DNA from 2 places in the Nonomuraea sp. NPDC003709 genome. Region 2 is predicted to be linked to the other one. Evidence: riboswitches for the same ligand, from Rfam matches in the RefSeq annotation. Region 2 holds a riboswitch; the other holds the start of a gene.
What was found. Region 2 has a riboswitch for glycine ahead of gcvP (aminomethyl-transferring glycine dehydrogenase). Riboswitches for the same ligand answer to the same signal wherever they lie in the genome.
Positions count from the first base shown of each region.

Region 1: linked by a shared signal. The riboswitch ahead of gcvT (glycine cleavage system aminomethyltransferase GcvT) and the one ahead of gcvP (aminomethyl-transferring glycine dehydrogenase) in region 2 are both predicted to bind glycine.

Region 1 covers NZ_JBEXMW010000026.1:124,817-127,992, forward strand. The annotation lists gene ABZX61_RS52420 (3-oxoacyl-ACP reductase) at 1-21, shown strand, start outside; gene ABZX61_RS52425 (gamma-glutamyl-gamma-aminobutyrate hydrolase family protein) at 56-745, shown strand; gene ABZX61_RS52430 (hypothetical protein) at 760-1,590, opposite strand; glycine riboswitch at 1,685-1,782, shown strand; gene gcvT (glycine cleavage system aminomethyltransferase GcvT) at 1,915-3,000, shown strand; gene gcvH (glycine cleavage system protein GcvH) at 2,997-3,176, shown strand, end outside.
Region 2 covers NZ_JBEXMW010000009.1:258,389-261,564, forward strand. The annotation lists gene gcvP (aminomethyl-transferring glycine dehydrogenase) at 1-1,928, opposite strand, end outside; glycine riboswitch at 2,097-2,196, opposite strand; gene ABZX61_RS27840 (MerR family transcriptional regulator) at 2,315-2,935, opposite strand; gene ABZX61_RS27845 (bifunctional nuclease family protein) at 3,083-3,176, opposite strand, start outside.

The DNA of each region.
Region 1 (3,176 bases), on a different contig from region 2:
GCCTACGTCACGCCGCTCTAGCTCTGGTCCGGTCTGGTTTCTCGGGGGTCATATCGTGCAGCGTCCCGTCATCGGCATCACGTCGTACGTGGAGCCGGCGAAGTTCACGGTCTGGGACATGACCGTGGCGCTTCTGCCGTACATGTACGTGGAGCAGGTCGTACGCGCCGGCGGGCAGCCGATCGTGCTGCCGCCGGCCGGCGAGCCCGCGCAGGTCGTCGGCCGCCTGGACGGCCTGATCCTGGCCGGTGGCGGGGACGTCGACCCGGCCCGGTACGGGCAGGAGCCTGGGGATCAAACCGGCTATATCCGCAAATTTCGGGATCAGGCGGAGTTTGGGCTGATCACGGCGGCCCTCGACGCCGGCCTGCCGTACCTCGGCATCTGCCGCGGCCTCCAGGTGCTCAACGTCGCCCTCGGAGGCAGCCTCCACCAGCACCTCCCCGACGTCGTGGGGCACACCGGCCACTCCCCCGCCCCCGGCCGGTTCGGCCCGCTGCCCGTCACGCCCGTCCCCGGCAGCCGCCTGGCCAAGGCGCTGGGCACGGAGCCCGTGACCGTCCCCCACTACCACCACCAGGCCATCGACCGGCTCGCGCCCGGCCTCACGGTCACCGCCACCGCCGGCGACGGCACGATCGAGGCGGTCGAGCTGAACTCGGCCCCCTTCGCCGTGGCCGTGCAGTGGCACCCCGAGGCGGCCGAGGACGGCGCCCTCTTCGAGGCACTCGTCGAGGCCTGCTGATCAGCCGGAGCGCCTCACGCCACCGGCTTGAGCACGCCGTCCAGCGCCACGGCTCCGGCGCCGTGCTTGGCCTCGATGCCGCGGCGCTGCTCGTCGGTGGCCACCCAGACCAGCACGTCCACCTGGTTGCGCAGCACGTTGGTCGAGGCCGAGACGAGACCGCCGCCCAGCTCGGCCTCGACCTCCCGCTGGATCTCCCGCAGCTCGCTCTCGCTGCGCGCCGCGCCGCTGACGCACAGCGCGCCGCCCCACACCTCGCGGATCCACGCCTCACGACCGGACAGGTCGCCGGTGAACTTCAGGTTGAGCACCAGCCGCAGCGGGTCGTTGGCCTCGGGTGACTCCGCGGGCTTGCCCTCCATGTAGCTCTGGTCGATCCAGGCGCCCGCGAACTCCTCGACCGCGCCGGCCCGCGACATCGCCTGTTCCATCGCCTGCTGCGTGGCCTTGGCGGGATCGACGGGCCGCCAGCCGCCCTCCGGCGCCGGGCACGGGCTGGTGAAGTCCACCTGACGAGCGGGGGCCGCCTTCGCGGACGGGCCGGGCGGCTCGGTGAGCGTCAGCCGGGCGCCGTCCCAGGTGCCTACGACGCGGTAGTCGCCCCACTTCACGCCGCCCTGCGACTGGTGATCCACCTTGTTCCAGTCCCAGCCGACGACGTCCGGACCGCCGCACTGCGGGGGCAGCGACTCCATGATCATCATGCACAGCTGCGGCCCGTGACCGCCGCCTTCGAGCACCGTCAGGCTGGCCTCGTACCGGGGTGGGGCCGCCGCCTCCGACGCGCCGCAGCCCGCCAGGGCCAGGGTGGTCAGCAGGCCGAGGGCCGCCGTTCGCCGATTCATACCCCTTCGACGTCGGCGACCCCCGGAGTGGTTCATGAGTCCTCAGAACGCGACAACAACCCCATCGCGGCACTAGGCTGACGGACATCACCGGCGAAACCGTGCGGGAGAGCGCCCTGACAGCCGGTCAGGGCCCCTGAAGGAGCAAGCCCTCCCCGCAAACCTCTCAAGGCAAAGGACCGCACGGCCTTTGGTGACCTCTGGAAAGCAGGCCCGCGGGGCCTCGCCGAAGGTGAAAGTCCGGCAAAACTCGGGCGAAGCTCTCAGGCATCGATGACAGAGGGGGAGGATGCTGGCATCCAATCCTGTCCAGAGGTGCGACAAATGTCACGACCAACACCGCTACGAGACGTTCACGAGAGCCTCGGCGCCACGCTCACCGACTTCGCCGGGTGGCTCATGCCGCTCCGGTACGGGAGCGAGTCCGCGGAGCACAACGCCGTTCGCCAGGCGGCCGGGCTGTTCGACCTCTCCCACATGGGCGAAATCTTCCTGACCGGGCCGCAGGCCGGGCAGGCGCTCGACTACGCGCTGGTCGGCCATTTGTCGGCGCTGGCGACCGGGCGGGCCAGATACACGATGATCGTCAACGAGCGGGGCGGGGTGCTCGACGACCTCATCGTCTACCGGCTCGACGACGACGAGTTCATGGTCGTGGCAAACGCCTCGAACTACGAAAAAGTAGCAAAAGAGCTGATTGAGCGGTCGAAGGCGTATGACGTGCTGGTCGAGGACCGGTCGGACCAGTACGCGCTGATCGCCGTACAGGGGCCCCGGTCCCAGGAGATCCTCGCCACGCTCACCGACGCCGACCTCGACGGGCTCAAGTACTACGCGGGCCTGCCCGACCTGGTCGACGGGCGGCAGGCGCTGATCGCCCGCACCGGCTACACCGGCGAGGACGGGTTCGAGCTGTTCGTCGCCAACCAGGACGCGGCGCCGCTCTGGCACGCGCTCATGGCGGCGGGCGAGCCGCACGGCCTCAAGCCCGCCGGCCTGTCCAGCCGCGACACCCTCAGGCTCGAGGCCGGCATGCCGCTCTACGGCAACGAACTGGGCGTCGAGCTGACCCCGTTCGACGCGGGGCTGGGCAGGGTGGTGAAATTCGACAAGCCGGGCGACTTCGTCGGCCGGTCGGCGCTCGAGGCGATCAAGGACGACCCGCCCCGGCGCCGGCTCGTCGGCCTGGTCGCGCGGGGACGCCGGGTGCCGCGCCACGGCTACCCGGTCACCAAAGACGGCGCCGTCGTCGGCGAGGTCACCAGCGGTGCGCCCTCCCAGAGCATGGGCAGGCCCATCGCGATGGCCTACGTGGACACCGAGGCCGAGTCAGGCCTGGCCGTGGACATCCGGGGCAGCCATGAACCTATGGACCTGGTAGAGCTGCCCTTCTACAGGAGGAACAAGTGAGCAACATCCCTGACGACCTGAGCTACACCAAGGAGCACGAGTGGGTGGCCGGCCTCGACGACGGCCTCACCGTGACCATCGGCGTCACGGCCTTCGCCGCCGAATCTCTTGGTGACGTCGTCTTTGTGCAGCTCCCCGACGTCGGCTCGAGCGTCGAGCCGGGCGAATCCGTCGGC
Region 2 (3,176 bases):
ACGCCGTGCGTCGAGGGGTAGGTCACCATGATCGCGGCCAGCGCGTCACGGTGCTTGTCGATCTTGGCGTCGAGGTCGGTCAGGTCCACGTTGCCGTCGGAGTCGCAGGCCACGACCACGACCCGCATGCCCGCCATGATCGCGCTGGCGGCGTTGGTGCCGTGGGCGGAGGACGGGATGAGGCAGACGTCGCGCTCGCCGTGCCCGTTGGCACGGTGGTAGGCGCGGATGGCCAGCAGCCCGGCGAACTCGCCCTGCGAGCCGGCGTTCGGCTGGATGGAGACGCGGTCGTAGCCGGTCACCTCGGCCAGCCAGCTTTCCAGCGTGCCGATCAGCTCGCGGTAGCCCTCGGCCTGGTCGTCCGGCGCGTACGGGTGGATCGCGGCGAACTCGGGCCAGGTGATCGGCTCCATCTCGGTGGTCGCGTTCAGCTTCATCGTGCAGGAGCCGAGCGGGATCATGGAGCGGTCGAGCGCGATGTCCTTGTCCTGCAGCTTGCGCAGGTAGCGCAGCATGGCGGTCTCGGAGCGGTGGCTGTGGAAGACCGGGTGGGTGAGGTAGCCGGACTCGCGCGCCAGCGAGGCGGGCAGCGCGTCCGCGTCCAGGGCCACGTCGGCCTGCTCGACGCCGAAGGCGGCCCACACCTTGGCGACCTCGGCGGCGCCGGTCTTCTCGTCGCAGGAGATCGACACGTGGTCGTCGTCGACGCGCCAGAGGTTCACGCCCTGCTCGACGGCGGCGGCGACCACTTCGGCGGCCCGGCCGGGCACGCGTACGAGCACGGTGTCGAAGAACTCGCGGTGCACGACCTCCAGGCCCGCCTGGCGCAGCCCGTCGGCCAGGGCCACGGCGTGCCGGTGCGCCCGGTGGGCGATCCGGCGCAGCCCCTCGGGGCCGTGGTAGACGGCGTACATGCTCGCGATGACGGCGAGCAGCACCTGCGCGGTGCAGATGTTGCTGGTGGCCTTCTCGCGGCGGATGTGCTGCTCGCGGGTCTGCAGGGCCAGCCGGTACGCGGGGTCGCCGTCGGCGTCCACCGACACGCCCACCAGGCGGCCGGGGAGCTGGCGCTGCAGGCCCTCGCGTACGGACATGTAGGCCGCGTGCGGCCCGCCGAACCCGAACGGCACCCCGAACCGCTGCGAGGAGCCGATCGCGATGTCGGCGCCCAGCTCGCCGGGCGCGGCCACGAGGGTGAGGGCCAGCAGGTCGGCGGCGGCCACGACGAGCGCGCCCGCCTCGTGCGCGGCGGCGGCCACGGCGCGGAAGTCGCGCAGCCGCCCGGACGCGCCCGGGTACTGGACGAGCACGCCGAAACACTCGGGCAGCCCGCCCTCGAGGGAGTGCTCCACCAGCGTGATGCCCAGGGGCTCGGCCCTGGTGGCGAGCACGGCCTTGGTCTGCGGCAGCGCGTCGGCGTCCACCACGAACACGCTGCTCTTGGACTTGCCCGAGCGGCGGGCCAGGGTCATCGCCTCGGCGGCGGCCGTGGCCTCGTCGAGGAGGGAGGCGCCCGCGACGGGCAGGCCCGTCAGGTCGGAGACGACGGTCTGGAAGTTCAGCAGCGCCTCGAGGCGGCCCTGCGAGATCTCCGGCTGGTACGGGGTGTAGGCGGTGTACCAGCCCGGGTTCTCCAGCAGGTTGCGCCGGATGACGGCGGGGGTGATCGTGTCGTGGTAGCCCAGGCCGATCATGGAGGTGAGCACGCGGTTGCGCCCGGCCAGGGCGCGCAGCTCGGCGATGGCCTCGGCCTCACCGACGGCGGCGGGCAGCTGGAGCCGGTCCTTGGCCCTGATGGCCTCGGGGACGGCCACGGCCACCAGATCCGCCACGGACTCGAAGCCCACGGACTCGAGCATGCGCTGCTGCTCGGTCGCGGATGGGCCGATGTGCCTGGACGAGAACGGCGGAGCTGACAGGTCGGTCATGGACAGTGCCTCCTGAGGCTATGGAGACCGGCGCCGTGGCGCGGGCGAGTGCCGGATCTCCCCCTCTGTCAGCGCGGCGACGCCGCGACCTGAGAGCTTCACCCCGGGAACGGGGCTTGCACCGTCGGTGAGGCGCGCCTGGCGGGCGCGCCTGCTTTCCAGAGTTGCCTCACCCGAGCGGTACAGGGTGCCTGAGAGATTCCGGGGAGGGTTGCTCCTTCGGCGCCCTGAGACCCGCGGGTCCCAGGGACTCTCCCGCACGGGGTCGTCAGCCTTGCTGTCCTAGATTACAACCCTCCGCGTTACGCATGAATTTCCCCGTCGATGCGTTATGTGCGGATTGCCCGGTGGGCCGCGTCCGGCGGCCCACGGCAGAAGGGGGTGTGCTAGCTGAGGCGCCGCGCGCGGCGACGGCGGGCGAGCTCGTCAGCGGGGTGGTCGGCCGGGACGCTGTCCTCGACCGCCGCTCGTTCCCCCGGCAGCTCCGCGAGGGAGCCCTCGACCTCTCGCCAGACCCGGCCGAGCGCGATGCCGAACACGCCCTGACCGCCTTGGAGCAGGTCTATCACCTCGTCGGCCGAGGTGCACTCGTAGACGCTGACACCGTCGCTCATGAGCGTGATCTGCGCGAGGTCGGCGACCCCGCGGTCACGCAGATGCTGGACGGCCGTACGGATCTGCTGCAGCGACACCCCGGTGTCGAGGAGCCGCTTGACGACCTTGAGCACCAGGATGTCCCGGAAGCTGTAGAGCCGCTGTGAGCCCGAGCCCTGCGCGGCTCTTATCGTGGGCTCCACGAGGCCCGTGCGCGCCCAGTAGTCGAGCTGCCTGTAGGTGATGCCGGCCGCCGCGCAGGCCGTCGGCCCGCGGTATCCGATGTCCGCCGGCAGCGACGCCGGCTGTTCGTCGAAGAGCAGGCCCTGCTCTCCGGCACGCTGCCGCGCGCTCTCGCGCCGAACCGGATCTTCCTGGCCGGCCGTCTTTCCCTCGCCGCTGCTGACCGCCACGCGGACCTCCGGCTTTCTCTCATCCCGCGGCCTGATCTGGGGGTTCGTAAAGGGCGACCACGGGTTTCACTTGCACCGTAGGACCGTGACCATGCTCAGTCAACGATCCGGCTCGGCGCGTCGTGAAGCGTAAATGCACCGAAATACCTACCCCGCCCTGCCGAAGTCTTCGGGAGTGATCGTGTCAAGGAACTCTCTGAACTTCTCCACCTCGTCTTCCTGGTCGTCCGGGATGATCACC